DNA from 2 places in the Methylobacterium sp. 1973 genome. Region 2 is predicted to be linked to the other one. Evidence: riboswitches for the same ligand, from Rfam matches in the RefSeq annotation. Region 2 holds a riboswitch; the other holds the start of a gene.
The links. Region 2 has a riboswitch for fluoride ahead of ABIC70_RS15750 (voltage-gated chloride channel family protein). Riboswitches for the same ligand answer to the same signal wherever they lie in the genome.
Positions count from the first base shown of each region.

Region 1 (14,992 bases), 180 kb from region 2:
CTGGGCTTCCTCGCCGCCCTGCTGGTGGGGCTCGTCCGCTACGGGCGCGGCCGGGCGCGGGCCGGCATCCGCCGGGCGGCGCTGGCCGAACTCGCCCGGAGCCGGAACCTCGATCCGGAGGCGCGCCTCGTCGCCCAGGCCCGGCTCCTGCGCCGTCTCGGCCGGACCCTCGGCGGCGAGACCGAGGCCCGGGCGACGGGCGCCGACTGGGCCGCCCGCCTGGACGCGCTGTTCAGGACCGATTTCTTCACCCGGGGCGCCGGCCGGGTGCTCGCCGACGGGCTGTACCGGCGGCAGGATCCCGACCTCGACGCCCTGGACGCCGAACTCGGCCGCCTGATCGGACGGCTGCGGGCATGAGCGCGTTCCTGCCCGCATGGCTCAGCGCCCTCCTGTCGGCCTTCGACTGCGCCGCGCCCTGGGCGCTCCTGGCCCTCCCCCTGCCCCTGCTGGCCGCCCGCCTGATCCCGGCCGAGCCCGAGGGCGGCAGCGGCGCCCTGCGCGTGCCCGGCACGCTGGTGGGCGGGGCGCGCTCCGGCGCCGACCTCGCGGCCCGGGGGCGGCGGCGGGCCCTGCTGACCTGGACGCTCTGGATCGCCCTGGTGGCGGCCCTGTCGGGTCCGCGCCTCGTCATGCCGGCGGCCGCGCTCCCGGCCTCGGGCCGCGAGATCATGATCGCCATGGACCTGTCGGGCTCGATGGAGCGGCGCGACTTCGCCCTCGACGGCGAGACCGTGAACCGGCTCACCGCGGTCAAGCGCGTCGGCACCGACTTCATCCGCCGCCGGGCCGGGGACCGGATCGGCCTCGTGATCTTCGCCGACCAGGCCTACGTGGCGGCGGCCCTGAGCTTCGACACTGCCGCGGTCGCCCGCGCCCTCGACGAGGCGACGATCGGCATCAGCGGCCGCTCCACCGGGATCGGCGACGGCCTCGGCCTCGCCCTGCGCCGCCTGGACCCGCGGGATGCGGACGGCGAGGCCGCCTCCGGGAGGCAGTCCGGCGCCAAGGCCGCGAAAGCCGTGATCCTGCTCTCGGACGGCGCCAACAATGCCGGCCAGACCGCCCCCAAGGACGTGGCGGACCTCGCCAAGACGCTGGGCATCAAGATCTACACCATCGCGCTGGGGCCCCGCGACATGGCCGATGCCGATGGCGAGCAGGACGTGGTCGACACCGAGACCCTGCGCGACATGGCGCAGGCGAGCGGCGGCGAGGCGTTCCGGGTGCGCACCACCGAGGATCTGGTCCGCGTCGCCGACGCCATCGACCGGCTGGAGGGTGGCCGCGCCCTGGCTCCGCCCCTGCCCCTGCGCCGGGACCTCTGGCCCTGGCCGGCCGCCCTGGCGCTGCTGGCCGCCGCCGCCCTGCTGGCCAGCCGGAGGGGGGCGTGAGGGATCCACGTTTCGCCGCCTGTCCGGCACACGCCCTCATCCTGAGGTGCCCGAGCGCAGCGGAGGCCTCGAAGGAGCCCTCCCGCCGGCCGCGCGATCCCTGGAGCCCTCCTTCGAGGCCCGCTGCGCGGTCACCTCGGGATGAGGGGATCCGGGTGGGAGACGCCGCCCGATGAGCTTCCTCGACGCCTTCGCGCTGCTGCGCCCCTGGTGGTTCCTGGCGATCCCGGTGGTCGTCCTGCTGGCGCTCCGCGCCGCGTGGCGCTCGGCGCCGTTGGGCGACTGGGCCCGGGCGGTGGATCCGGCGCTGATGGCCCATCTCGCCCGCACCGGCGCGGTGCTGGGCGGCCGGCGGCAGGCGAACCTCGCCGCCGCCCTGGCGGCCGGGCTGATCGCCCTCGCGCTCACCGGCCCCGCGGTGGAGCGGGCGGACGGGCGGACCTTCCGCAACCTCGACGAGACCGTGATCGTCGTCGACCTGTCCCGCTCGGTCACGGAGGGCGGCAACCTCCAGGGCGTCCGGCAGGCCGCCGCCGCCGTCGCCGAGGCCGCCGGCACCCGGGCGGTCGCCCTCGTGGTCTACGCGGGCGACGCCTACCTCGCCGCCTCCCCCACCACCGACCGCGACAGCCTCGGCACCACCCTGTTCGCCCTCGATGCCGACACGGTGCCGGACCGCGGCACCCATCCCGAGCGTGGGCTGGCGCTGGCCCGCCGCACCCTGGCGGAGGCCAACGTCGTGGCTGCCGACGTGGTGCTGATCAGCGACGGCGACGGCATCGGCGAGGCCGCCACCCGCGAGGCCCGCGCCATCGCCGAGCACGGCTGGCGGCTCCAGGCGCTGTTCGTCCCCGCCGACAAGCCGCTGCCGCCCGGCGCACCGAAGCCCGACCGGGCCGCCCTCGACGCCCTCGTCCGGGCCGGCGGCGGCACCGTCGCCGACATCGCGACCCCCGGCCCGGTGCTCGACGTGGTCGGCGCCGGGCTCAGTCAGCACCTCGCGGCGGGCGGCTACGGCGTCCTGGCCTATGCGGATCTCGGGCGCTGGCTGCTGCTGCTGGCAGCCCTGCCGGTCCTGGTCCTGTTCCGCAGGAGCGCCTGATGCGGCTCACCCTCCCCGACACGGGCTTCGCCGTCCCGCTCCGCGCCGGCCTGCCGCCGCGCTGGCGCCGCCGCGCCCGGATCGCCGGCCTGGCACTGGCGGGGATCGGCCTCCTGGCGCTGCTCGCCGTCTCGCAGCCCCGGACCGGCTTCGGGCGCCTGCTGATGGGCCTCGGCCTGCCGGGGCTGGCCGCGGACGTCTTCGTCGATCCGGCCTGGCGCGCCGCCGCGCTCTACGAGGCCGGCCGCTACGCGGACGCGATCGCGCTGTTCCGCACCGGCGGGCGGCGCGCGAGCTACAATCTCGGCAACGCGCTCGCGAAGGCGGGCGACCTCGAGGGCGCGCTGGCGGCCTACGACGAGGCCCTGCGCTTCAACCCCCGCGACGCCGACGCCCAGGCCAACCGCTCGCTGATCGCCCGGATGCGGGCCGAGGTGATCGATCGCGGGCCCGGCGGCGGCATCGCCAACGGCACAGCCCAGTACGGTGCCCGCTACAACAACACCGCCAACCAGGACCAGAACAACGACATCAACGCCGCCTCCAGCGGCGAGGGGCTCGCCGGCAACAAGGAATCGAACGCCAGCGCGTCGCTGCCCGGCAACAGCAAGGTGTCCCGCCGGGGCAAGGCCGAGCAGCAATCGATCGACACCGGCAAGGGCCAGGCCCGGGGCTCGGCCGGCGACGCGGCGGGCCGGGGCCGGACCGGGGGCGGTTCCGCCATGGTGGCCGAGGCGCCCGAGCGCGAGGTCCGCCGGGTGACCAAGAGCTTCGAGGCCCACGAGATCCGACCGGACCGGCTCTGGCTCCAGACCCTGCCGGACGATCCCGGCCGCTATCTCAAGCTGCGCCTGCGCGCCGAGCAGACCCGCCGGGTCGAGGCCGGCACCGCGATTCCCGCCGGGAGCAACCCGTGGTGAGTTTTTCTGGGGTCTTCGAGAGGCGCGCCCGCGCGCTCCTCCTCCTCGCCTCCCTCCTCGCTCCCCTCCCCGCCCGCGCGGAGATCGAGCCGGGCGACCTCACCCTGACGGTGACCGCCGAACTGAACGGCAACAGCGCGCCTTTCTCCCGCGAGATGGTGCTCTTGAAGATCCACGGGGTCTACAAGCAGCCGATCCTGCTCGAGGAGGTGGTGCAGCCCTCCCTCGCCAACTTCTCCTGGACGCAGCTCGGCCGGGATCACTGGAGCAAGACCAAGCTTCCCGACGGCCAGAGCGCCATCGCGTTCGACCGCACCGTGGCGGTCTTCCCGCACCATGCCGGGCAGTTCACCATCGAGCCGTTCACCCACAAGCTCACCGTCAACGATGTCGGCGAGCGGCGGGTGGTCGAGGTACGCTCGAAGCCGATCCCCTTCCCGGTCGCACAATGGACCGAGCCCAGCGGCGGCCCCGACGCCAAGGAGCCCTGGTGGCTGCCGGCCAAGGACGTGGCGATCACCGATTCCTGGAGCCCGGATCCCGAGACCATCAAGGTCGGCGAGACCACCCGCCGGATCGTCACCCTGGAGGCGCAGGGCATGGTGGCGGAGGGCCTGCCGCCCCGGCCGGTCATGCGCACCCGCGGCATCATCACCTTCGCGGGGCCCGTCACCCGCGAGACCCTGCTGACCCCCTCGGGCCCCGTGGCGCGGGCCACCTACCAGTGGGACGTGAAGCCCGGCGTGCCGGAGATCATCCCCCTCGACGCCATCGCGATCCCGTGGTTCGACACCAACACCCGCACCATGCGCGAGACCGAGATCCCGGCCCGGCAGATCGGCGGCGGCCTGCCCGACCGGGAGACCGACCGGGCGCCCCCCGCGATCCCCTCGCCGCTCGTGGTCGCCGCCTCGGCGCTGGCCGCCTTCGGGCTGGGCTTGGCGCTGATCGGCTTCGGCCTTGGCCGGCCCTCCTTGCGCCTGTCTCGCCCGACCCGGCGCGCGCTGCAGGCGGCGGCCCGTTCCGGAGATCCCGCCGGGTTCCGCGCGGTCCTGGATACGGCGATGCGGGAAGCGCCGGATCTGGCTCGCATCTGGCAGGCGCGGCCCGGTCTTGTCGCATCCTTCGCGGCTCTCGACCGGTCGGTGTTCGGCGCATCGGGCGCGCCGGTCCCGGACCTGAGGGCATTGGCCAACGCCCTGTCCCGGTCCGAACCGGTCGCCGCTGCTGCGCGGGAACCGGACCGGCTCGCCCCCCTCGACGGTCCGGCCCGCTGACTGATCGTCGGCTTGTGAACGCGCCTCCGGGAACGGCGCGCCGCATGGCGGCTTGGGCTGCCGGCGCTGATCGCCACCGGAGATTTCGTTCATGCCCGCGATCCTGAACAGACCCGCATGTGCGCTGGCCGCGATGCTCGTCCTCGGCCTGGTCGTCCCCACCGCGCTGCCGTCGGCGGCCTTCGCCCGGTCCTCCGGCACCGAGCGCACGCTGAAGATGGTCGACACCGACAAGGACGGCACGATCGATCTGGCCGAGGCCCAGGCCGCGGCCGGCAAGGTCTTCGACGCCGCCGAGACCGACAAGGACGGGACCGTCGACGCCAAGGAGCTGAAGGGCCGGGTCAGCAAGACGGACCTGAAGGCCGCCGACACCGACAACGACGGCACCCTCGACCGCAAGGAATACCTCGCCCTGGTCGAGCAGCGCTTCAAGGCGGCCGATCCCGACAAGGACGGCACGCTCGACGCCAAGGAACTCAAGACCCCGGCCGGACGCAGCCTGCTGCAGCTCCTGAAATAGGCGCGGATCCCGGAGACCCGCCGTTGCACAGTCCATGAGCAAGTATTATTCCTGTGCAACGGCTCAAGTTCTGGGCAGGCATCAATATTTTGCACTATCTTGCTTCATCTGAATTGGCCTCGTAGGTTTCGGTCATCCGGGCGGCAAAGCATCGGATGAACCACCAGGGAGGAGCGCGATGGCACGCGCCAACGAGGTCAAGGACAGGTTCCGCGCGCGGCTGCAGGAGGCGGATGCCCGCAGCAACGACTTCCGCAAGAAACTCCTGGAGGAAGGCGCCCGGGCGCTGGAGCCGGTGGTCGGCGTCCTGAACCTCATGGCCGAGGTGCTCAACGAGGAGGACAACGTCCACGGCAGCATCACCGGCCTCGAGGCCAAGATCGATCAGGACAACTTCATCAGCCTCTGCGCGCGGCTGCGCGGGACCGACACCGAGCAGAAGATCAAGATCAAGTACGGTCCGGAACTCGGCGGCAGCAACTACATCTCGGTCTCGGGCCTGAACCAGCGCTACAACGAGCGCCTCGTGCCGGGGGCTGCGAGCTGCGCCATCGGCCGGACCGTCGGCAGCGACATCCAGCTCGACGAGCACCGGGGCGACGAGCTGGCCGAGGTGGTCCGCGAGGTGGTCGAGGATTTCTATGCCGCCCAGATCGAGCAGCGCAGCCACTTCGCCTACGCTCGCTGAGCCTTGCGGCTTCGCCGATCGATCCAGCACGGTGGGTTCATGACAGGGCGCGGGTCCGCTCTCGCACGGGAGGGGACCCGCGCCGATCCGAACCGATCTGTGAACCCGCCGCGCCCCCCCGACCCACCAGCGCGGGAGCCGGAAAACCGGATTCCCCTTCCCGGCATCCTGCGCTAAGCCTGTCCCGATGGGGATGGAGCGCCCCGACAACCGCCCGACTCGGAGGCCGGGCTGATGGCTCCTACCGCACGGGCGCGCCTCAGCCGTCCGCGGTGGGGCCGTGCGCCGAAGCCGCGACAGGACGTGGCTGCCCGACCGAACAGGAAGGGCCGGCATGATCAACACCCTCATCGTCGTTGTCGGAGCCGGGCTCGGGGGCGGGTGCCGCCACGGGATCAACGTGGCGGTCGCCCGGCTGCTGCCGGGCCTCGGCTTCCCACTGGCCACGCTGATCATCAACGTGCTGGGCTCGTTCCTGATGGGCGTGCTCGCCGAGGGCTTCGCCCTGCGCGGCGCGGCGGGTCACCCGGCACGGCTGTTCCTGACCACGGGCGTGCTCGGCGGCTTCACCACCTTCTCGACCTTCTCCCTCGACGCGATCAGCCTGTACCACCGGGGCGAGACCGCCGCCGCCGCCCTCTACGTTGGGGCCTCGGTGGCGACCGGTCTGATCGGGCTGGTGGCGGGCCTCACCCTGGTGCGGGCGGTCCTGAGCGGCAGCTGAGGCCGTCCCGGCTTCAAAAGGGCTGCGACCTCTTGCGGATCCGGGGCGGAGCCCGGGTCGTTCAGGGGCTCCGCCCCCGGACCCCGCCAAAGGGCTGAGCCCTTCGGAAACCCCTCTCAATCCGCGATGAACTTCAGCCGGTGGTCGCGGTAGAGGTCGACGATCGCCGCCGCGGTCTCCTCGATGGAGCGGCGCGTCACGTCGATGGTCGGCCAGCGGTTCCGGGTGAACAGCCGGCGGGAGGCGGTGATCTCGTCCGCCACCGCCGAGCGGTCGACGTAGAGGGACGATTCGTCGGCGTTGAGGCTGGAGAGCCGGTTCTGGCGGATCTGCACGATCCGCTCCGGCGAGGCGAACAGCCCGACCACCAGGGGCTTGCGGGCGCGCTCGATCGCCGGCGGCAGCGGCATGCCCGGCACCAGCGGCAGGTTGGTGGTCTTGAGGCCGCGATTGGCGAGGTAGATCGAGGTCGGCGTCTTCGAGGTCCGGCTGACGCCGAGCAGGATGACGTCCGCGTCCTCGAGATCCTCCGGCAGGTTGCCGTCGTCGTGGGCCAGGGTGAAGTTCATCGCGTCGATGCGCTTGAAGTACTCGGCGTTCAGCATGTGCTGGGCGCCGGGCCGGGCTGTGGTCTCGGCGCCGAGATAGGCGCGCAGCAGGTCGTGGACCGGCCGCAGCACCGACAGGCAGGGCGAGCCGGTCTCCCGGGCGACCTCCTCCAGCCGCTCGCCGAGGTCGCCCCCCACCAGGGTGTAGAGGACGAGACCCGGCGCCGCCCGGATCTCCGAGATCACCCGGTCGAGCTGCGCGGCCGAGCGCACCAGCGGATAGACGTGCTCGATCGCCGACACGCCCTCGTACTGCGCGGCCGCCGCGCGCCCGACATTGATCAGCGTCTCGCCGGTGGAGTCGGAGACGAGGTGGAGGTGGAAGTAGCTGCGGCCCATTCCGATCGCCTCTGCGGTCGCCTTTCGCGGCGCCCACGTTGTCCACCGCCGGCCGCCAGGGGAGTCGATGAGTGTGGATAGGATGCCCCGCCGGGCCGGTCCAGGGCGATACCGGTGCGCGCTATCGACTCCGCCGTTCACAGGCAGACGATCGGGGCGCATGGATTCCGCCTCACTGGGAGAATCCGGGACGCGTCCGGGGTCCGCACACGACTCGGCGTTGCCAAGGCGCTGTCGGATCTGGTCGTTCTCGCAAGATGGAGCAAATCCTTTAAAGCCTCGTTAACGGCGCGGCGCCGGGGACCGCCTGTGGACGCTTTTGTGCCCCCGTGATTCGGCCCCCCAAGAGAAAAAACAGAGTCCTAGATTCTCTCTTTTCTTTTCGAAGGGGCCTGTGTGGGGATCGGCGCGCCTCGACTCGACAGGAGGCCCGCCGACGGGCATGCGGGATGACGGATACGGGATGGGAACGACGATGACGGGGACGGAGCGCAAGTCCGAGCGGAAGGTGCTGCGCGTCCTCGACGGGGAGGCGATCGGTCCGCCCCCCGCCTGGATGATGCGGCAGGCCGGCCGCTACCTGCCGGAATACCGGGCGACCCGGGCCGAGGCCGGCTCGTTCCTCGACCTCTGCTACAGCCCCGACTTCGCCGTCGAGGTGACGCTCCAGCCGATCCGGCGGTTCGGCTTCGATGCCGCGATCCTGTTCTCGGACATCCTGGTCGTGCCCCATGCGCTCGGTCAGGACGTGCGCTTCGTGGAGGGCGAGGGGCCGCGCCTCGATCCCCTCGACGGCCGGGAGGCCTTTTCGAAGCTGCGCGAGGCCGGCGACCCGGCGGTGATGACCCATCTCGCACCGGTCTTCGAGACGGTGACCCGGCTGCGCGCGGAACTGCCCGGCGAGACCACGCTGCTCGGCTTCTGCGGCGCCCCCTGGACGGTGGCGAGCTACATGATCGGCGGTCGCGGCACCCCGGACCTCGCCCCCGCGCGGGCGCTGGCCGAGGGCGACACGACGCTGGTGGACGCGCTGATCGACCGCCTCGTCACGGTGCAGACCGATTACCTCGTGCGCCAGCTCGAGGCCGGCGCCGACGCCGTGCAGATCTTCGAGTCCCATGCCGGCACGCTGCCCCTCGCCGTGCCGACCTCCGACGGCACCGTCGAGCCCGTCGGCGACGTGGCGGAGAGCGCCCTGCCGGGCGCGCCCGCGGCGGACGCCCTCACCCGCTGGTCCCTGCAGCCGATCGCCCGGATGGTGGCGGGCGTCCGCGCCCGGGTGCCGGGCGCCAAGATCATCGTGTTCGCCCGCGGCTCGGGCCTCGACGGCCATGCCCGGGTGGTGCCGGAGACCGGCGCCGATGCCGTCGGCGTCGACTGGGGGGTGGACCTGAAGGCCCTGCGGGCGACGGTGCCGGCCACCACGGTGACGCAGGGCAACCTCCATCCCGAGACGCTGATCGAGGGCGGCGCGGCCCTCGACGCGGCGGTGGATGCCGTCCTGGAGGCGACCGCCGGCCGGCCGCACATCTTCAACCTCGGCCACGGCATCACGCCCCAGACGCCGGTGGCCCATGTCGAGCGGATGCTCGCCCGGCTGCGCGGCCAGGGTTGAGGCTGCGCCCGTGCTGTACGACTGGATCAAGGCCGGCCACGTCATCAGCCTGATCGCCTGGATGGCGGGCATGCTCTACCTGCCGCGGCTGTTCGTCTACCATGCGAGCCTGCCGCCGGGTTCGGAGGCGCAGAGCGCGACCTTCAAGGTGATGGAGCGCCGCCTGCTCAAGGCGATCATGAACCCGGCCCTGATCGCCACCTGGCTGTTCGGGGTGGCGCTCGCCTGGATGAGCGGCTTCTATGCGAGCCCCTGGCTCCAGGCGAAGTTCGCGCTGGTGCTGGCGATGACCGGTATCCATGGCTGGCTCGCCCGGATGGTCAAGGATTTCGCCGCCGACCGGAACACCCGCGGTCATCGGTTCTACCGGGTGCTCAACGAGGTGCCGACGCTTCTCATGATCGGCATCGTCATCCTGGCGATCGTCAAGCCGGGCTTCTGATCCCGGGTCGATTCACCCGGCTGCCGCGCTGCGCGGAGCCTTTCCGCCGCCGGGCCGTTTCCTGGCCATGCCGAAGCCGCTCGTCCTCGCCCTGGCCCTCGCCGCCCTCGCGGCTCCGATCGCCGCCCCGGCTGCCCGGGCCGCGAGCTTTCCGTGCGACAGGGCCGAGGCTCCGGACGAGAAGGCGATCTGTGCCCATCTCCCCCTCAACGACCGGGACGTCGAGATGGCGACCCGGTTCGAGATCCTGAAGAGCGTGCTGCCCATGGGCGGCCAAGCCAAGCTGCGCGACGATCAGGAGGCGTGGCTGACGGAGCGGCGCGCCTGCAGCGGCGACGTCGCCTGCCTGACAGCCGCCTACGACGGGCGGCTCAAGGTGCTGCGCGGGGTACTGTCCGAATTCGCCAAGCAGGGCCCGTAGCCGTCGCGGTGCTCCGCAAGGACACCACCACGACGGTCCGGCCTCCTCAGAGCCGCGCCAGCAGCCGCTCCGCCAGCGGGTTCTCGGCCGCGAAGGCATAGTCGACCCGCCGCACCGTCACGGCCCGCGCCCCCGCCTCGACCAGGGCGCCGGCGAGGTCGAACACCGCGCCCTCAGGGCAGCGCAGGACGATCTCGCCCTCCGGGCCCTTCGGGGCGCCGTAGGGCAGCTCGGCCTCGTGCAGGCCCGCCAGGGTGGCGAGGTCGATGGTGCCGCTCTCCGGCAGGGCGCCCCGCACCTCCCGGGTGGTCCGGGCGCGTTCCTCGGCGGCGATGCGGCCGAGCACGGTGCGGAGCGCCGCCCGCTGGCCCTCGCCCCAGGGCGCCTTCAGCGAGGCGACGAGGTTCGCCTCCGAGCGCAGGATGATGCCGTCGTCCAGCACCTTCAGGGCGTTGGCGGAGAGTGTCGCCCCCGTCGTGGTGATGTCGACCACGATCTCGGCCGAGCCCGCCGCCGGCGCCCCCTCGGTGGCGCCGAGGCTCTCGACGATCCGGTAATCGGCGACGCCCTTCTCGGCGAAGAACCGGCGGGTCAGGTTCACGTATTTGGTGGCGACTCGCAGGCGCCGCCCGTGGCGGGTGCGCATGCCGGCGGCGACCTCGTCGAGGTCGGACATGTCGCGCACGTCGATCCAGGCCTGGGGTACGGCGACCACCACGGTGGCGTTGCCGAAGCCCAGCGGCGTCAGCAGCTCCACTTGGCCGCGCACGTCCGGCAGGGTCTCGCGGATCAGGTCCTCGCCGGTGACGCCGAGATGGGCGGCGCCCGAGGCGAGCTGCGCGGCGATCTCGGAGGCCGAGAGGTAGCGCACCTCGACGTCGGGGACGCCGAGCAGCTTGCCCCGGTAGTCGCGGGCGCCGGCGCCCTGGGCGAGCTTCAGACCGGCCCGGCCGAAGAACGCGCTGGCGTTCTCCTGCAGGCGGCCCTTGGATGGCACGGCGAGGATCAGCGGCATGGCGGTCGCGTCCGAAGCACTCATCGGCCGGCTCCCGCCACGCGCGCGATCCAGAAGGTGCAGCCCACCGCGGGCAGGGGCGCCGGGCTGCCGAGATGGCCGAGCAGGCCGTCGTAACGGCCGCCGCCGACCAGGATCGGGCCCTGCCCTTCGGTCACCTCGAAGATGAAGCCGGTATAATAGTCGAGGTTGCGGGCGAAGCCGCCCTGGAAGCGGAACCGCTCGATCGGCAGCCCGCGGGCCGCGATGAAGCCGGTGCGCTCCTCGAACAGGTCGAGAGCGGCCGCGAGGGCGTCGTGGCGGATGCCCGCGTCGGCCACCAGCGCCCGCAGGTCGCGGGCGGCGGCATCCGGATGGCCGGCGATGGCCCGGTAGCGGTCGAGGAGCGCACGGTTCTCGGCGTTGAGCCCGGCCCCGCCATGGGCCTGCGCGGAGGCCTTGGCGAGGAAGCGCTCGGCGATCTCGCCGGCGCTGCGCCCGCCCACCGCCGAGATCCCGGCGATCGCCAGCACGTCCTCCACGAAGGCGCGCACGCCCCGCGGGTCCTGGCCCTGGATCGCCGCCAGCAGGCCCGCATGGGGATCCTCCGGGCGGGTCCCCTCGGCGCCGTTGGTGACCACGTCCAGCGAGCGCCCGGCGGCCAGCGCCCGGAGCGTCCGGCGCTTGGCGGCGGGCGGGACCGCGAGGCCGTCGAGGAGCGCCACGGTCAGCCCCATGTCGCCGAGCCGCACCGCCGGATCGGTCCGGCCGAACAGGGCGAGGCCCTCGAGGGCGAGACCCAGCACCTCGGCGTCGGCGGCCGGCGTGTCGGTGCGCCCGATCGACTCGATGCCGGCCTGGAAGAACTCGTCGGGCTCGTCGGCGGCGAGGCGGAAGACCGGACCGCAATAGCTGTAATCGGCCACCTGCCCGTCGGCCTCCGCCCGGTGGAGGCGACAGACGGGAATCGTGAATTCCGGCCGCAGGCACAGCTCGGCGCCGCCCGCATCCTGCGTGACGAAGATCCGCCGGCGGATGTCCTCGCCCGACAATTCGAGGAACGGCTCCAGCGGCTGCAGCACCGGCGGCGTCACGGGCCGATAGCCCGCCGCCGCCAAATGCGCGAGCAGCCGCGTGCGCGCCGCATCCCCCGCCCCCGTCTCGCCTGCCTCCGGTCGTGTCATCGGATCCATCCTCGCGGGCGCTCTGTAGCAACCGTGGCCGGACTTGGCGACACGTCGCAGGGCGGTGCGGTGCGCAGGACTGCGCAGGTCCCCGTACCGCGGACCGATACGCGCTACGGCGCCACAGACTTCACCCGCTCGGAGCAGCCGCTCAGAGCGGCCGGCCGCCGCCGAGACGCGCCCCGCGGGGGCGTCGGACCGGCTTGCGGCGGGCGATCACGGTCAGGGCCGGCGCTCCGGCGATCCCGGCGCTCAGGACGGGGGCGCTGCCGGTCCCGGGGGTGGCCTGGGCGACGGCGCTCGGCAACCGGTCGAGGACCGGCCGGGCGGCCCAGACGGGGCCTGTCCCGGCGCAGATCAGGCCGGCCGACAGGATGAGGATCTTCGCGCGCATCCCGACATCTCCCCCGACCCCTCCACGGAACCGACCGAGGATAACGCCGCCGGAGCCGCCGCGTTCGACCTGCGCGCCTCAGGCCTCCGAAGCCGTGAAATGCCGGGCCAGCACGGCGCGGACCTGCGCCACCAGATCGGCCTCCGGACACGAGATCTGCGCGGGCCGCGCCGCCTTCCACTCGGCGTTGCTGGCGATGGATTCGGCCGCCTGGGCACCCGCGATCAGGTCCTTGATCTGGACCTCGCCGGCCAGACGCTCGTTCGAGCCCTGGATCACCGCCACGGGTGCGCGCCGGCGGTCGGCGTATTTCATCTGCGCCTTCATGCCGGCGGCGCCGAGGTAGAGCTCCGCCCGGATGCCGTCGGCGCGCAGGAGCGCCACCAGCCGCTGGTAATCGGCCATGTTCTCCCGGTCGAGGACCAGCACCACCACCGGCCCGGGCGCCTCGGCGCCGGCGAGCAGGGGGCTGCCCACGAGCTGCAGGGCCGAGAACAGCCGCGAGACGCCGATCGAGAAGCCGGTGGCCGGGACCGGCTCGGACCGGAACCGCCCGACGAGCCCGTCGTAGCGCCCGCCGCCCGCCACCGAGCCGAAGCGCACGGTCTGGCCGTCCTCGTTAGTGACCGGAAACGTCAGCTCGGCCTCGTAGACCGGGCCGGTATAGTATTCGAGGCCGCGCACCACGCTCGGATCGGCGCGGATCACGTCGTGACCGTAGCCGGCGGCGGCGCAGAGGCGCATGATCGCGTGCAATTCGGCGATGCCCTCCCGGCCGGTCTCGGACGCGCCGACCGCGTCGTGCCAGCCGGCGAAGAAGTTCTCCCAGAACGCCATCTTGTCGGCGCCGTCCCCGGCATCGGCCTGGAACGACACGTAGGCGAGGATCCGGCCGATCGCCGCCGCGTCGAGGCCCGCGCCCTTGGTGAAGTCGCCGCTCTCGTCCTTGCGGCCGGCGCCGAGGAGGTCGCGCACCCCGTCGACGCCCAGCCGGTCGAGCTTGTCGATCGCCCGCAGGACCGTCAGGCGCTGGCCGGCCTTGTCGGGACCGGCGAGCCCGATCGCCTCCATGACGCCGTCGAGCACCTTCCGGTTGTTGACCTTGACCACGTACTGGCCGCCGAGCCCGAGGCGGTTCAGCGTGTCGGCCATCAGCATGCAGGTCTCGGCATCGGCCGCGACGCTGCCGGCGCCCACGATGTCGGCGTCGAACTGCATGAACTGGCGGAAACGGCCCGGCCCCGGCTTCTCGTTGCGGAACACGTAGCCGGCCCGGTAGCTGCGATACGGCTTGGGCAGGGCGTCGTAGTTCTCGGCGACGAAGCGCGCGAGCGGCGCCGTCAGGTCGTAGCGGAGCGACAGCCACGCCTCGTCGTCGTCCTGGAACGAGAACACGCCCGCGTTCGGACGGTCGAGGTCGGGCAGGAACTTGCCGAGCGCCTCGGTGTACTCGACGAAGGGCGTCTCCAGGGCCTCGAAGCCGTAGAGCTCGAAGCTCTTGCGGATCGTCTCCAGCATCCGCCCCTGCGCGGCGATCTCACCGGCGCGCCGGTCGACGAAGCCGCGCGGCAGGCGGGGCTTCAAGGTCTCGGCCTTCTCGGCCTTGGGGGTGTCGGCCTTGGACATGTGCGCGCGTTCGCTTCTCGCGGACCCGGAGCCCGGGTCCGGCATCGGATCTTGAATCGTCTCCGCCGGGCGGAGAACCCTTGGCCGGGCTCTAAAGCATGCCGCGCGAAAGGGGAATTCGGTTGGCGGGGCTTCGATTGGCGGGACTCAGTACGGCGCCGTCAGCTTGAGCCAGAGCAGGGCCGCGAGGCTCACCACGGCGATCGGCATCTGCAGCGGACGCAGGCGGGCATGCGCCAGCGGCACCTCGCCGGCGCGCGCCGCGATCGGGTCGAGGATCCCGATGGCGGCGTAGCCGAGGATCAGCATCGCCAGCGCCGGCACGGCCTTGCCCATCACCGCCGTGAACAGGCTGGCCAGCCCGAGACCGTACAGGATCAGCATCGTCACGAGCTGCGACACCTGCGGGCCGCCCTCGGTCCGGAAGCTGACGCCCCGGCGCACCCCGGCCAGGAACAGCAGGATCGAGGCCGCATAGAGCAGGGTGAACAGCGCCACCAGATAATCGAGAGGCTGGCCGTTCAGCCACCACGCCACCGCGGCCCCGACGGCGATCGGCACCATGGGGCCGAAGCCGAAGACGAGGTCGAGCCAGGGGATCCGGCGCGGCTCGCGCGTGGTGAGGGTGCGTCCGGTAGCGTCGTCGCGCATGGCGGTCAGGGGGGACTCTCGGTTGGACGGTCTGCTGCGCTGCAGCACCGGGACGGGGAACGGCCGCGCGCCGGCCCGGTTCCGATGACC
Region 1 is NZ_JBEPLA010000007.1:4,704-19,695, forward strand. Features, by position in the region: gene ABIC70_RS14865 (DUF4381 family protein) at 1-360, shown strand, start outside; gene ABIC70_RS14870 (VWA domain-containing protein) at 357-1,394, shown strand; gene ABIC70_RS14875 (vWA domain-containing protein) at 1,567-2,496, shown strand; gene ABIC70_RS14880 (tetratricopeptide repeat protein) at 2,496-3,416, shown strand; gene ABIC70_RS14885 (hypothetical protein) at 3,410-4,693, shown strand; gene lanM (lanmodulin LanM) at 4,785-5,216, shown strand; gene ABIC70_RS14895 (hypothetical protein) at 5,395-5,904, shown strand; fluoride riboswitch at 6,085-6,155, shown strand; gene crcB (fluoride efflux transporter CrcB) at 6,239-6,628, shown strand; gene ABIC70_RS14905 (pyruvate, water dikinase regulatory protein) at 6,745-7,575, opposite strand; gene ABIC70_RS14910 (uroporphyrinogen decarboxylase) at 8,039-9,190, shown strand; gene hemJ (protoporphyrinogen oxidase HemJ) at 9,201-9,632, shown strand; gene ABIC70_RS14920 (lysozyme inhibitor LprI family protein) at 9,700-10,053, shown strand; gene hisG (ATP phosphoribosyltransferase) at 10,100-11,092, opposite strand; gene ABIC70_RS14930 (ATP phosphoribosyltransferase regulatory subunit) at 11,089-12,231, opposite strand; gene ABIC70_RS14935 (hypothetical protein) at 12,383-12,625, opposite strand; gene hisS (histidine--tRNA ligase) at 12,704-14,251, opposite strand; gene ABIC70_RS14945 (DUF3429 domain-containing protein) at 14,399-14,902, opposite strand.
Region 1: another riboswitch for fluoride. It lies ahead of crcB (fluoride efflux transporter CrcB); the one in region 2 lies ahead of ABIC70_RS15750 (voltage-gated chloride channel family protein).

Region 2 (14,992 bases):
TCGTTACGGATGGTCTTTGGCCTCGGTGCTGCCGCGGCTACTGACCATCCTCGGCCTTGGCTTCCCGGGCGAGGGTCAGGCATTCGAGCAGATCGACATAGCTGGGCAGGCCGTCGAGTTGCGCTTCCGCCGCGCAGCGTGTCCGGTCACCGGCCGGGTAGCTGGACCACTTTTTTTCGACCTCGGCCCGCGCCGACCCCTCATCCTCGAGGCAGAGCTTCTGCCGGCCGGCATCGAGGGTCATCTGCTGCGTCGCCGCCCGGCAGCTGCCGTGAACGTCGAAGACCGGCATCGTGTCCGAGACCGGCATCGCCAACACCAGCTCCATCAGCAGGGCAGGAACGGCAAACATCATGATCGACACACCCGCGCAGCGCGCCAACCGGACAACCCGGTCGATCCTGACTTTGGCGGCCCAACACAGATGCCCCGCCCTGCGACAATACAGGTTCGATGCGCAAACGGGCCCGATTCGGTCGCCTGTGCTCTATCGATAGCACATTTCGCAGCTGAGCCATGGCCTCAAAAATTGTTATCAACCAAGGCGGACTACCGAATCCCGCGATCCCCCGGCAGATCGGGCCCACGATGTATTTACGTCTTATTTAAACGTCCCAACCGATACGGGACAGCAACAGAACCAATGATACACCTGCATCACGGTATTTCGGCGCCCCCAGGATCGACGGCCCGCGATGATTCACCTGTGAAAGACGGGCGCCGCCAAGGCGAGGGGATCGGCCGGTCTTGGACCCGGCGGAGTGGGACGATGGACCGAGCCGCGAACAGCCGAACATGCAGGGTTCGTCGCGGTCGCGCGATCCCCCCTCCCGTCGGCCGGCGGGACGGGGCCGGTGTCGCGATCCCCTGCCTGTCGGCTTGGCCGCCGTCTCACCGCTCCGCGCGGTGGAGATGCCACAGCGCGCCGACCAGCCCGAGATTGGCGAGGCTCAGGGCGAGCAAGAGCCACAACAGGGCCTCCGGGCTGGCCTGGGTCAGCACGAACGCGCCGGCCGGCGGGGCGAGCGCCTGCGCGACCAGCCCCGGCCGCGCCAGGCGGCCGACCACCAGCGGGTAGCGCACCGGACCGAACAGGGCCAAGGGCACCGTGCCCCGCGCGATCGAATAGATCCCGTTGCCGCCGCCGTAGAGCACCAGCCAGATCCCGACGCCCGGCAGCCCCAGGGCCAGCAGCACCAAACCCAGCGCCACCAGGCCCAGGGCGGCGGTGAGAGTCCAGAGCGGGTGATGCCGCCCTTCGAACGACATCTCCACGATGCGGGCGCCGACCTGCGCCGGGCCGATCAGCGCCGCGTAGGACACGGCGGACGCCAGCGCCACGCCCCGCGCCTGCAGCAGCGTCAGCAGATGCACCGACACCAGCGCCATGATCGCGCCGCCGAGGACCAGCACCCCGGCGAACAGCCGGAACGCCCGCCGCTCGGAGGCGGACAGAGGGCCGGTGCGCGCCGCGCGGTGCTCCGCCGCCGCCGCCGGCGGGTTCGGGATCAGCAGGAGCACCAGCGGCAGCGTGACCCCGAGGTGCAGGCCGGCATAGGCGAGGCAGGCGCCCCGCCAGCCGACCTGCGCGACCAGGAGCGCCGAGAGCGGCCAGCACACGGTGCTGGCGAACCCGCCCCACAGGGTCAGGGTGGTGATCGCCGGCCGTGCCGCCGCCCCGTAGAGGCGCCCGAGGGTGGCGAAGGCCGGATCGTACAGGCCGCAGCCCATGCCGAGCCCCAGCAGAAGCCAGCCGGCCAGGTAGACCGGCAGGACCGGCGCGGCGGCCAGCGTGATCAGGCCGGCCGCCAGCAGCAGCGCCGCCAGCGCCAGAACCGGACGGCCGCCGTGGCGGTGGATCGCCGCCCCGACATGCGGCGCGGCGAACGCGGCAACGAGGAGCCCGAGGGACAGACCGCCGACCACCCAGGCCAGCGGCCAGCCGGTGCTCTCCGCCACCGGGCCGGCGAGCACGGCGGGCAGGTAGAACGAGGACCCCCAGGCGAGGATCTCGATCACGCCGAGGGCGGAGATCACCGGCCAGCGCCGCCCCCCGGACACGCGCGGCCTACCGGGGACCGAGCAGCGGCAGCCAGGCCGCCAGCGCCAGCAGCGTGGCCAGCAGCACGGGCGGGGTGATGACCAGGCCGACCTTCATGTACTGGCCCCAGGTGATCCTCTGGCCCTTGCTGTCCAGGACATGCAGCCAGAGCAGGGTGGCGAGGCTGCCGATCGGCGTGAACTTCGGCCCGAGGTCGCAGCCGATCACGTTGGCGTAGACCATCAGCTCGCGGGTCAGCGGCGACAGGTCCGGCGCCCGCTCGATCGCGAGCGCCCCGATCAGCACGCTCGGCATGTTGTTCATCAGCGACGACAGGATCGCAGCGGCAAAGCCGGTGCCGATGGTGGCGGCCCACGGGCCGTGGCCGGCGAGCCAGACCAGGCCCTTCGCCAGCGCGTCGGTCAGGCCGGCGTTCCGGAGGCCGTAGACCACGAGGTACATGCCGAGGCTGAACAGCACGATCTGCCAGGGGGCGCCGGTCAGCACCTTGCGGATCGGGATGATCCCGCCCCGGTTGGCGAGCAGCAGGAGCACCGCCGCGCCGGCGCAGGTGACGGCCGACACCGGCACCCCGAACGGCGCGGTGACGAAGTAGGCGGCGAGCAGCACGCCGAGCAGCGGGAACGCCGCCCGGAACACCAGCGGATCGCGGATCGCGTCGGCCGGGCGTTCGAGGGCATCGACCGGGTAGGCTTCCGGCACGTCGCGCCGGAAATAGGCCCACAGCACCAGCAGCGTCGCCGCCAGGGACACCAGGTTCACCGGCACCATCACGGCGGCGTACCGGCCGAAGGTCACGGCGAAGAAGTTGGCGGAGACGATGTTGACCAGGTTGGAGATCACCAGCGGCAGGGAGGTGCTGTCCGCCACGAACCCGCAGGCGACGATGAACGCCAGGGCCGCCGCCGGCTTGAAATCGAGCCGGAGCAGGATCGCCAGCACGATCGGCGTCAGCAGCAGCGCCGCGCCGTCGTTGGCGAACACCGCCGCGATGGCCGCGCCGAGGAGCACGACCAGCGGGAACAGCCGCCGGCCCCGGCCGCCGCCCCAGCGGGCGATGTGCAGGGCCGCCCAATGGAAGAACCCGGCCTCATCGAGCAGCAGGGAGAGGATGATGAGCGCCACGAAGGTGAACGTGGCGTCCCAGACGACATGCCAGACCACCGGAATGTCGCCCGGATGGATCACGCCCGCGGCGAGAGCGACCCCCGCGCCGGCCAGTGCGCTCCATCCGATCCCGAGGCCCCTGGGCTGCCAGATGACGAACACGAGGGTGGCAAGGAAAATGGCGAGCGCGAGCATCCGGGCGTTTTCGTCTTATGGATCGGTGTGAGGCTCAAGCCGTGGCGACGCGGCGGCCGTGCTCGTCCACGACCCGCTCACCGTCTTCCTTGACGAACTCGCCCTGCTGCACCGGCAGAAGATCGAGCACGGCTTCCGACGGTCGGCACAGGCGCACGCCCTTGGGCGTGACCACCAGCGGGCGGTTGAGGAGGATCGGGTGCGCCGCGATGGCGTCCAGGAGTTGCGCATCCGTCAGCGCGGGATCGCCGAGGTTCAGCTCCGCGAACGGCGTGCCGCTCTCCCGCAGCACCGCACGCACCGACAGACCGGCGCGGGCCAGGAGCTGCACCAGCAGCGCCCGCGCGGGCGGGGTTTTGAGGTATTCGATCACGTGCGGCTCGATGCCGGCGTTGCGGATCATCGCGAGGGTGTTGCGGGACGTGCCGCATTCGGGGTTGTGGTAGATCACGACGTCGAACGGCTCAGGCATGGGCGGTCTCTCCAAGGGCGGGGCAGCAGGGTGCCAGGGCGGCCATCGCCGGGGTGCAGACCTCCGGGCGGCCCTGGCAGCAATCTTTCATCAGGAAGGCGATCAGGCCGGACAGCGCCGGGTAGGCGGCGCTGTAGATGATCGAGCGGCCCGCGCGCCGCGAGGCGACCAGGCCCGCGTGGCTCAGTTCCTTGAGATGATGGGACACGGTGGCGGCGGAGACGCCCACCGCCTCGGCCAGCACGCCGGAGGCCAGCCCGTCCGGGCCGGCGGTCACGAGCACCCGCACCAGGCGCAGACGGTGCTCCTGGGCGAGGGCCGCGAAGGCGGCGAGGGCTTGCGGCTCGTCCATATTCGTTACAATCTTCAAATCACTCTTTGAACGTACAAGAAAGCTGAACCTTGGACAAGCCGCGCCAGCCTTTCACCGATGGCCTGCCGAACTTGAGCGCCGCGCATTTCGTGGTGCCGACCCGCGCGCGCCTGGAGGCGGTCAAGCCGCTCACCCACGCCCCCCGGTTCCTGATCCTCTACGGCTCCCTGCGGGAGCGCTCGTTCAGCCGCTTCCTCGCCTACGAGGCCGCCCGGCTCCTGGAAGCCATGGGCGGCGAGGTGCGGATCTACGACGCGCACGGCCTGCCCCTGCCCGACGACACGACCGCCGATCATCCGAAGGTGCAGGAGCTGCGCGACCTCTCGATCTGGTCCGAGGGCCAAGTGTGGGTGTCGCCGGAGCGGCACGGCACGCTGACCGGCGTGATGAAAAGCCAGATCGACTGGCTGCCGCTCTCCGAAGGCAGCGTGCGGCCGACCCAGGGCCGCACGCTGGCCGTGATGCAGGTGTCCGGCGGCTCGCAGAGCTTCAACGCCGTGAACAGCCTGCGGATTCTCGGCCGCTGGATGCGGATGATCACGATCCCGAACCAGTCGTCGGTCCCGATGGCCTACAAGGAGTTCGACGAGGCCGGCCGGATGAAGCCGGGGCCGCTCTACGAGCGCGTCGTGGACGTGTGCGAGGAGCTGATGAAGTTCACGCTGCTGACCCGGGAGCGGGCCGACGACCTCGTCGACCGCTACAGCGAGCGGAAGGAGCGCGCGCCGGAGCGGCTGAGCGCCGTGGCCGCCGACATCGGCTTTGTGAAGCGCTGAGACACCCCGCCGCCGATGCGACCGTCCACGCGGGCGCCGTCGTGATCGCGGCGGCGACCGGCCGCCCGTGGGTCAGGTCTGTGCGAGACCAGGGTCCCAGCGCCCCGAGGGTCGACCGGATCCGCTGTCTCCGCGTCCACCCTCGGGGGAGCGACGGGTTCGCCCCGCCCGCACGCCGCAGGCCTGCACGAAGGGCCTTGACGAAGGGCCTTGACGCGGTTCGGAGGGGTCCCGTATCTCTTGAGGACGGCAATGGTGTCTGCCGGGCCATCAAGGCCGAACCGCCGTCAGGCTGATGACTCCTACTTCTTGCGATCCCGCAAAGTCTTGCGGCGTCGCATCAAGGGGATGTCATGCCTGCAACCTTCCGAAATCTGTTCACACGCTTCAACGTAGCGGCCTTTGTCCGCACGCGGCACGATCATGCCGTCTCGGTCGCGCGCTGGATCCTGGTTCTGCTGCCCATGGCCGCCGCCGTGGGCTCCCTGTGCGCGGCCTTCCTCTGGAGCCTCGATGCGGCCACCCGGGCGCGCTTCGCCTATCCCGGGCTGCTGTTTCTCCTGCCGCTCGGCGGCTTGGCTATCGGGCTGCTCTACCATCGCTTCGGCCAATCCGTGGAGGGCGGCAACAACCTCATCGTCGAGCAGATCCATGTGCCCGGGGGCGGCGTGCCCCTGCGCATGGCGCCGCTGATCTTCCTCGGCACGGTGGTCACGCATCTGTTCGGCGGATCGGCGGGCCGCGAAGGCACGGCCGTCCAACTGGGCGGCAGCCTCGCAAGCGCCTTCGGCAAGGCGGTCCGCCTGGATGCGCCGAGCTTCCGGATCATGCTGATGGCCGGGATCGCCGCGGGGTTCGGCGCCGTCTTCGGTACGCCACTGGCCGGCGCGGTCTTCGCGCTCGAGGTCCTCGCTGTCGGACGCGTCGAATATGCGGCCCTCGTGCCCTGCCTCGTCGCGGCCGTGGTCGGCGACTGGACCTGTCAGCTGTGGGGCATCGAACACGGGGTCTACCGTATCGACGACCACGCCGGAGCCGTCGGCACGCACATGGTCGAGCCGCTGCTCCTGGCCAAGGTCGCGGTGGCAGGCGTGGCCTTCGGACTGGCCGGCCTGGTGTTCGCCGAGGCGAACCACATGCTCGGCGGATGGTGCAAGCGGGTCATCGCCTTCGCGCCCCTCCGCCCCGTGGCGGGCGGCCTCGCGGTGATCGCCCTGGTCTACCTCTGTGGCACGCGGGATTACCTGGGACTGGGCGTCTGGTCGGCGGATCCGCACGGGCTGACCATTGCCCGCTTCTTCGGTCCGGAGGTGCATCCCTGGAGCTGGGCGCTCAAGATGCTGTTCACGGTCGTCACCCTGAGCGCCGGGTTCAAGGGCGGCGAGGTCACGCCGCTGTTCTTCATCGGCGCGGCCCTCGGCAACGCACTGGCCGGGGTGCTGGGGGCGCCGGTGGATCTCCTGGCCGGCCTCGGGTTCGTCGCCGTGTTTGCCGGAGCGGCCAACACGCCGCTGGCCTGCACGCTCATGGGTATCGAGCTGTTCGGCGCCACGCACGGCGTCTACATCGCGACCGCCTGCTTCCTGGCCTACCTGTGCTCCGGGCACAGCGGCATCTACCTGTCCCAGCGCATCGCCGTCCCGAAGGTTTCCGTGGGCACCCTGCCGCCGGACGCCACCCTGCGCCATGCACGCACGCACCGCGCGGCCCGGCTGACCGCGCCGGCCCCCGTGTCGGCCCCCGACAGATAGGTGCGCCCCAGGGCTTCGACGCGTCCGGTCGTCCCGGCCGGGATCGGGACGGTGCGGGCATCTCAATGACGTGCGCCGACAGGGCTCGACCACGCCAAGCCCGTTCCTGGGGGGCTCCAGGCCCCTCTGCGGGGAACGGGTCGTGCAGGCGAAGGCCGACGGCCTGCTCAAGGCCGTCGGCCGACGACGCCCCGGTCTCAATGGGCGCCACACGCCCCCCGCAATCCGCGCTCTGCCCCTGCACCGCCGTCGGGCCGGCCCGCAAGCGGCGGAGCCGGCCCGCGCCGGGAGGGCGGACCGGGAGGATCCGGCCAGGGGCTCGTCAGGCGGCGCGGACGGTTGCGAGGAAGCGGGCGACCTCGGCACCGAGATGCTCGGACTGGCGCGAGAGTTCGGAGGCGGAGGCGAGCACTTGGCTGGCCGCGGCGCCGGTCTCCTCGGAGGCCTGCGCGACGCCCGCGATGGTGCCGGTCACCGCGGTGGTGCCGGTCGAGGCCTGCGCCACGTTGCGCACGATCTCCTGCGTCGCCGCCCCCTGCTGCTCCACCGCCGCGGCGATCGAGGTCGCCACGCCGTCGATCTCCCGGATCCGCCCGGTGATCCCGCCGATCGCCGTCACGGCCTGCCCGGTCACCTCCTGCACCGCGCCGATCTGCCGGGCGATCTCCTCGGTCGCCTTGGCGGTCTGCTCGGCCAGCGCCTTCACCTCGGCAGCCACCACCGCAAAGCCCCGCCCCGCGGCGCCGGCCCGCGCCGCCTCGATCGTGGCGTTGAGCGCCAGCAGGTTGGTCTGCCCGGCGATCCCGGAGATCATCCCGACCATGTCGCCGATCCGGGCGGCGGTCTGGCTGAGCGCCTGGACCAGGGCGGCGGTCTGGTCGGCCTCGCCCACCGCCGATTGCGCGAGCCGGGCCGAGCCGGTGACCTGCCGGCCGATCTCCTGCACCGACGAGCCCAGCTCCTCCGCGGCGGCCGCCACGGTCTGGACGTTGGCGGCGGCCTCTTCCGCGGCGGCCGCCACGGCGGTGGATTGCGAGGCCGTCTCCTGGGCGGTGGCGGTCATCTGCCGGGCGGTGGCCTGCAGCTCCGTGGCCGAGGACGAGACCATGCCGACGACGCCGCCGACCGCCCGCTCGAACCCGTCGGCGAGTTCGATCATGGTGCGCCGGCGCGCCTGGGCCGCGGCCGCGTCGGCCAGCCGCTTGACCTCGGCCTCCTCGGCGGCCTTGCGGGCGACCAGGGCCTTGATCCCCTCCACTGCCCGGCCGACCGCGCCGATCTCGTCGCCCCGGCCAGCCTCCCGGATCTCCGCCTCGATCTCCCCTTGCGCCATGCGTCGCAGGACGACGACCAATCTGCCGAGCGGGCGCGTGATGCCGACGATCGTCACGAGGGCGGCCGCAGCGAGCCCGACCAGCAAGCCGAGCGCGCTGAACGACACCAGGGAGATGCGGGTGGCGTTGGTCTGCTCGGTCAGTTCGGCCGAGCCCTTCTCCATCGCGCCATCGATGTCGTTCCCGAGCTTCGAACTGCCCTGCACCAGGGCGACGAAGGTCGGGTCGATCGTACGATGGACCAGCGCGAGGGCCTCGGCGTTCCGGCCCGCCAGGCAGAGCTGGCGAACCTCGGAAACCTGCTGGACGAACTGATGGATACGGGCCGCCTGCTCGTCGATGCGCGCGCCAAAATCCGGCGCGAGTCGGCGCAGGTCGGCCAGAGCCTTTGTCAGGGTGGGGATGGCGTCGTCGAATCCAGTGTTGGCCACCTTCATCTGAGCTTCGTCTGTCTCAGCGAGGATGCGATACACCCAGTAATTCATCTCGAAGACGCTGCGATTCAGGCGACGCGCCGTTGCAACCGCCTTCGCATCGCGATCGATGAAAGAACTGTAGGCCTTATCGATCTGGCCGATCCGCGCCTGCGCAAACCAAATACAGCCACCGATCACTCCACCGATAAGCACGATGACCGCTGACAGCTTTGTCAATATTTTAGCGTTGGAGAGCAAGGACATGGTTCCACCTGTGTGCATCAGGCGAAACGTCAACGAACACGATTAAATTTCGGTTCAAATTTCCGTGATGCGGAGAGAGCCAGCGCGATCCCGGGGGCCTCGGGGCCGGGCCGATGCGCGGCCGCTCTCGGCGATGCGGTCAAGGAACCGCCCCTCCCGGGCGCCTTTCCCCGGATCCGCGCGGTTGCGGCTCCGCATGCGGCCCGGTGCCGGCTGCGCCCGCCACAGGGGGCAGGACCTGACGGAGCACATGGCGGAGCTTGTCGGGGTTGCGGGTGATGTAGAGGGCGGTGATCCGACCGTTCTCGATGGCGAGCGCGGTCGTCTGGAGGAGATCGCCGCGTTCCCGGCTGATGTATCCCGGCAATCCGTCGATCCAGACCGGCGCGACCAGCGCGGCCCGCTTGGGCCCCCATTTGCGCCGGACGCCCGCGAAGAGACGGAGCAGGCGCTCCGACCCGACGATGGGGTTGGGAAAGGCCAGGACCTTGCCGCCGCCGTCCGAGCAGAGCACCACGTCCTCCGCGAGCAGCGTGCGCAGGGTCGCGATGTCCCCGCTGGCGGAGGCCGCGAAGAAGGCGTGGGCGATCCGCTCGCCCTCCTCCCGCGCCACGGGAAAGCGCGGCCGTGCGGACTGCACGTTCCGGCGGGCGCGCACCGCGAGCTGACGCACGGCGGCCGCCTCCCGATCAAGCGTGTCCGCCACCTCGCCGAGCGGGATGCCGAACACGTCGTGGAGGAGGAAGGCTGCGCGCTCGAGGGGCGAGAGGCGTTCCAGCGCCATCATCAGCGTCAGCGTGAGATCGTCCTCGTCCACGCCGTCCTCCCCCGTCTCGACCAGGGGCTCCGGCAGCCAGGCGCCGACATAGGTCTCCCGGCGGGCGCGGGCCGACTTCATCTGGTCGAGGCAGAGCCGGGTCACGATGCGGGCCAGAAACGGATACGGGGCCGCGACCGCGCCCCGATCCGCCGCGATCCAGCGCAGCCACGTGTCCTGCACCATGTCCTCGGCCTCGCTGCGGGAGCCGAGCATGCGGTAGGCGATGCGCAGGAGGCGCGGACGATGGGCCTCGAAGGTGGCGGTCGCCGCGTCGGTCTGCGTGTCGGTCGGCGGCATGGGATCTGTCTGCGGAGCGATGGCGAGACCCGGGGATCCTCGCACGCGGCCGGAGGGGGTGTCACCGCCGGTCCGGCACGGTCAGGTCGCGGTCGTCCGTGTCGACGACGAACACCGCGAGAAGGCGGGACGGCTCCGTGGCGCTGGCATTGGCGCTCACGGCATGGTGGTCGCCCGGCTGCTCCACGAAGCTCTCGCCGACCCGGAAGATCTGCTCAGGCCCGTCGTTGATGCGGCTGCGGATCGCGCCCTCGATCACCGTCGCGGTGATGAAGGCGGAGCGCGCATGCCTGTGGGCGGGGGAGGACCCGCCCGGCCCGTATGCGACGAGGACGCCGCGCAGACTCTTGCCGGGGATGCCCGGCAGGGGGTGGTCGAAGATCGTCGTGACGCGGGCCTCGCCGGCCCGCAGCTCCGCCGCCCCGACCGGGAGCGCGAAGCCGGCCAGGCAAGCGGAGAGGATGAGTGCTTTGACCATGGGGGTTCGTCCAGCGTGGTGAGGGAGGCCGTCAGACGGTCGCGAGCCAGGTCGCGAAGCGCGTGGATCCGAGGCGCGCCGCGGCAGCGTCCTCGGGAACGAGCGAGCCCTTCTCCAGCGCGGCGCCGAAATACCGTGCGCTGCGGTCGGCCGACACCGCCCGGCGGTCGCCGGCGGCGGCGGCGCATCGGGCGACGAAGTCGCGGAAGGGCAGCCTGTCCGGTCCGGCGATCTCGATCGTCCGGCTGCGGGGCTCGTGGACGGCGACCTCCGCCAGCGCGGCCGCGACGTCGGCGGCGGCGATGGGCTGGAAATCGGCGTCGGGGACGACGATGCGATCGCCCACGACCGACGCCGCGGTGATCGTGGCGACGAACTCGAAGAACTGGGTTGCACGAACGATCGTGTAGGGCAGGCCGGACGCCACGATCAGCCGCTCCTGCGCGACCTTCGCCCGGAAGTATCCGTTCCCGTCCAGGCGATCCGTGCCGACGATCGAGAGGGCGACATGGTGCGTCACGCCGGCCCGACGCGCGGCGGCCAGGAGGTTGCGGCTCGACCGCTCGAAGAAATCGAGCACCGCCGCATCCTCGAAGGACGGTGCGTTCGCGACGTCGACCACGACCTCGGCGCCGACGAGAACCTCGGCGAGCCCCTCACCCGTCAGGGCGTCGACGCCCGTCCGCGGGGAGGCGGCGACGGCTTCGTGTCCCCTGCGGCCGAGTTCGGCGGTCAACTGCCTGCCGATCAACCCGCTCCCGCCGATCACAACCATCTTCATGACGCGCGTCTCCTGCGTGAACCGGGCGGCGCGGCGGGGTGCCGCTGAGGCGCTCGTTCGACGTCAAGACGAGGGGACGACGCGGGATGTGACATGCCGTCGGAGAAAAAGGCGATGCCGCCGCGTGGGACGCCGTCCATGGCCACGACCGGACGCCAGCCCCCCTCCGGGCTGAGCGTCACGGGGTCGATCCGGGCCTCCCCCATCAAGCCGACCCGGAGGGCGTTCCAGCGGACAGTCCTGGCCAGTCCCGGCCAGTCCCGTGACGGTCTCGCCGACCGTGTCGGCGCCGGCACAGATGCGCCCGCGGGCGACCGGACGGCCTCCGACGCCCTTCGCCGGCTCGGCGACGTCCGCGCCTCCGACCAAACCGCCGATCCGCACAGGGTCCCGATTGAAGGCGTCCGCGCCGGCGTCGCGTGCGGCTCAGCCGATATCGCCTTCCGCGCGACCCCGACGGGACAGCGCGCCATCCCGGAATGGCCAGGGTCCGTGGCGGAAGCCTGGACCCACTGGACTGGACCGCTCGCCGGAACGCTTGGAGGAGGCCGCCGTTGCACCCGTCGCGAGAGGGTGGGCGTCGGGCTTGCGAGACCGCAGCCGATGCCAGCCCGAGACAGGATGTGAAGGGCAGCGCGATGATCGACACGGACAGGATCACGGGGGCCGCGCGCGCGTTCGGCGGCACGGTTCAGGGCTCGGTTGGCGACCTCGCCGGTTCGAACCGCGATGCGATCGAGGGCCGGCTCCGCGAAGCGCAGGGCACCGCCGAGAACCTCTACGGTCAGGCCAAGGACGCGGTCCGGCACGCGGCCAACGAGATCTCGGACCACGCCGCGGAGGCCTATGACCGGAGCCGTGCCTACGCGTGGGAAGGTCACCAGACCTCCGTCGCCTGGCCCCACGCTTCCTTGCTCGTCGCCGGGCTCGCGGGCTTCGGTCTGGGCTTGCTCGTCAGCAAGCTCTGAGCCGCGACGCCCGCTCGCACCGACACCGTCGGCGGCGTGGCACTCGCGGATCTCCCAGGCGGGGCCCCGCGCGGCCGATGATCGGCCCGCGTCCCGGCCGGGCCTCCACGGCGCCGGGCAAAACGGTCCCCGCGCGGTCGATCGCGCCGCGACGCAAATCCGTGCGGCCAACCCGACCGGCCGGTCCCGCGTGTCGGTCTTTGCCGGGTCGACATCTCATGGTTGTATGGGGGCGTGCCGCGGCCCCTGTCGGCCGGCGGCGAGGCCCGCGCGTCGGCATGGCACGGGAACGGCAAGGGAGGCACCGCAATGGCCAGCGTGGTCGCCGAGGATCAGGACGCCCGGAACGCGCTCGGCGAGAGCGAAATTCCCAAGGCCACGATCTGCCTCTGGTACGACACGGAGGCCGAGGCGGCCGCCCGATTCTACGTCGCGACCTTTCCGGACAGCGCCATGGGCGCGGTTTACCGGGCACCGGCCGATTACCCGTCGGGCAAGGCGGGGGACGTGCTGACGGTGGCGTTCACTGTGGCCGGCATCCCGTGCATCGGCCTGAACGGCGGTCCCGCCTTCCGGCACAGCGAGGCCTTCTCGTTCCAGATCGCGACGGACGACCAGGCGGAGACGGACCGGCTCTGGACCGCCATCGTCGACAATGGCGGGCAGGAGAGCGCCTGCGGCTGGTGCAAGGATCGCTGGGGCATCGCGTGGCAGATCACGCCACGCGTGCTCACCGCCGCGCTGGCGGCCGGCGGCGCGGAGGCCCGGCGCGCGTTCACGGCCATGATGACCATGGGGAAGATCGACGTCGCCGCGATCCAGGCGGCCCGGCGCGGATGACGTCGCGTCGGCCTGGACCCTGTTGCCGATGACCGAGCCGATATCCGCCGCGGCCCACGCGCGCACCATCCTGGCCGCGCACGAGCATCGCCGCCCCATCGCACCGCTGACCGGCTGGGATCCGACCTTCGACCTGCCGGCGGCCTACCGGGTCGCCGAGGCGATCCGGAGCCTGCGTGCCGGGCGCGGCGAGCGGAATGTCGGCTACAAGATCGGCTTCACCAACACGACCCTGTGGGAGCGGTACGGCGTCCGGGCGCCGATCTGGGGGCATGTCTACGACACGACCCTGCGCGACCGGGCCGCCCTGGGCGGACCGGTGCCCCTCGCGGCCTTCGTCGAGCCCCGGATCGAGCCGGAGATCGTGTTCGGTCTGGCACGCGCGCCGGAACCCGGCATGGATGCCGAGGCGCTGATCGCCTGCCTCGACTGGGCCGCGAGCGGCTTCGAGATCGTGCAGTCGCTCTATCCGGGCTGGCGCTTCGCGGCGCCCGACACCGTGGCGGCCTTCGGGCTGCACGGGTTGCTGGTGGTGGGCGAGCGGGTGCCGGTTCCGGCGGCCGCGCGGCGCGGCTGGATCGGCGACCTCGCGGGCTTCACCGTCGACCTGCTGCGGGACGGCGCCGTCGCCGACCGGGGCGGCGGCCGCAGCGTCCTCGGGACGGGACCGCTCGCCGCCCTCGCGCACTTGGTCGATGCGCTGGCTAACGATCCGGTCGCCCCGCCGCTCGCAGCCGGCACGGTCGTCACAACCGGCACGCTGACAGACGCGCTTCCGGTCGCCTCCGGCCAGCACTGGAGCACGCGGCTCGACGGGCTGCGGCTTCCCGGCATCGACCTTGCCCTGATCTGAAAGACCCGGCACGGGTTATCGTGCCAGGATCGTGTCGTTTCCCGGGCCGGCTCCGGGACTCTGGCATTGGTGATGGTTAGCCGACATGCCAAATGCTGAGCCATGCCTGGACGCCTGCGGCGACGCCACACGACCTTCCTCGTCTCCGTCACCGTGCAGGGCTCCAGCCCGGCATCCGGCGCCACGGTCTACGCGGTGATGAAGCCCAGCGCCGCGGAGGCGCTGGAGGCCGTCCGCCCTCTGGTCGACCCGTCGGCCACCCTCGCCATCGTGGGCAGCCTGTCCACCCGGATCGCCAAGGCCCTCAAGCTGAAGCGCGACGAGCCGCGGGTGGTCTGAGCCGCCCGGTTCCGGCTCAATCCACCGCGAGCCGGTAGCCGACGCCCCGCACGGTCTGCAGGAAGACCGGATTGGCGGGGTCGACCTCGGTCTTGCGGCGCAGGCGGTTGATCTGCACGTCGACGGTGCGCTCCGCCGCGGCCCCGCCGGGGCCGGCGAGCTGCTCGCGCTCGACATTGGCGCCGCCCGCCATCGCCAGGATCGTCAGGATCTCGCGCTCGCGCTCGGTGATGCGGATCAGCTCGTCGTCCCGGCGCAGCTCGCCCCGGTCGACCCGGAACGCGAACGGCCCGAAGGTCACCGCCTCGGCGGCCGCCGCGCGGGGCCGCGCGCTGCGCTTGATGATGTTGTTGAGCCGCAGCGTCAGCTCCCGCGGCTCGAAGGGCTTGGGCAGGTAATCGTCCGCGCCGATCTCCAGCCCCATCACCCGGTCGTTCGGGTTGGAGCGGGCGGTGAGCATCAGGATCGGCACACGCGACGTCTCGCGCACGCTGCGGGCGTAGTCGAAGCCGTTCTCGCCGGGCATCATCACGTCGAGGACCATGGCGTCGAACACGACGCTCTGGGCCCGGGCCCGGGCCTCCGCGGCGCTCGCCGCGGCGGTGACCCGGAAGCCCTGGTCGGTGAGGTAACGGGCGAGCAATTCGCGCAGCCGGCGGTCGTCGTCGACCACGAGGACGTGGGGCGCCTCGTCGGGCAGGTCGGCCCGGGCGGCATTGCTCACGCGCACTCCTCCCCGGCGACGCGCCCGTCGCTCCCGCCCCCGCGCCGCGCCATCAGGCGCTGGACCGCCGGGCGGTCCTCCGGCTCGATCATCGCCATCAGGAAATCCTCCGGGGAGCCCCGGGCATCCGGCGCCGCGAGCG
Region 2 is NZ_JBEPLA010000007.1:184,959-199,950, reverse strand. Features, by position in the region: gene ABIC70_RS15780 (hypothetical protein) at 38-355, opposite strand; gene ABIC70_RS15775 (MFS transporter) at 892-2,061, opposite strand; gene ABIC70_RS15770 (arsenic transporter) at 2,069-3,364, opposite strand; gene arsC (arsenate reductase (glutaredoxin)) at 3,399-3,836, opposite strand; gene ABIC70_RS15760 (ArsR/SmtB family transcription factor) at 3,829-4,188, opposite strand; gene arsH (arsenical resistance protein ArsH) at 4,239-4,985, shown strand; fluoride riboswitch at 5,225-5,297, shown strand; gene ABIC70_RS15750 (voltage-gated chloride channel family protein) at 5,339-6,736, shown strand; gene ABIC70_RS15745 (methyl-accepting chemotaxis protein) at 7,059-8,750, opposite strand; gene ABIC70_RS15740 (sigma-70 family RNA polymerase sigma factor) at 8,890-9,867, opposite strand; gene ABIC70_RS15735 (cupin domain-containing protein) at 9,929-10,345, opposite strand; gene ABIC70_RS15730 (SDR family oxidoreductase) at 10,377-11,126, opposite strand; gene ABIC70_RS15725 (CsbD family protein) at 11,765-12,094, shown strand; gene ABIC70_RS15720 (VOC family protein) at 12,461-12,934, shown strand; gene ABIC70_RS15715 (2-keto-4-pentenoate hydratase) at 12,963-13,787, shown strand; gene ABIC70_RS15710 (hypothetical protein) at 13,890-14,126, shown strand; gene ABIC70_RS15705 (response regulator) at 14,143-14,850, opposite strand; gene ABIC70_RS15700 (MarR family winged helix-turn-helix transcriptional regulator) at 14,847-14,992, opposite strand, start outside.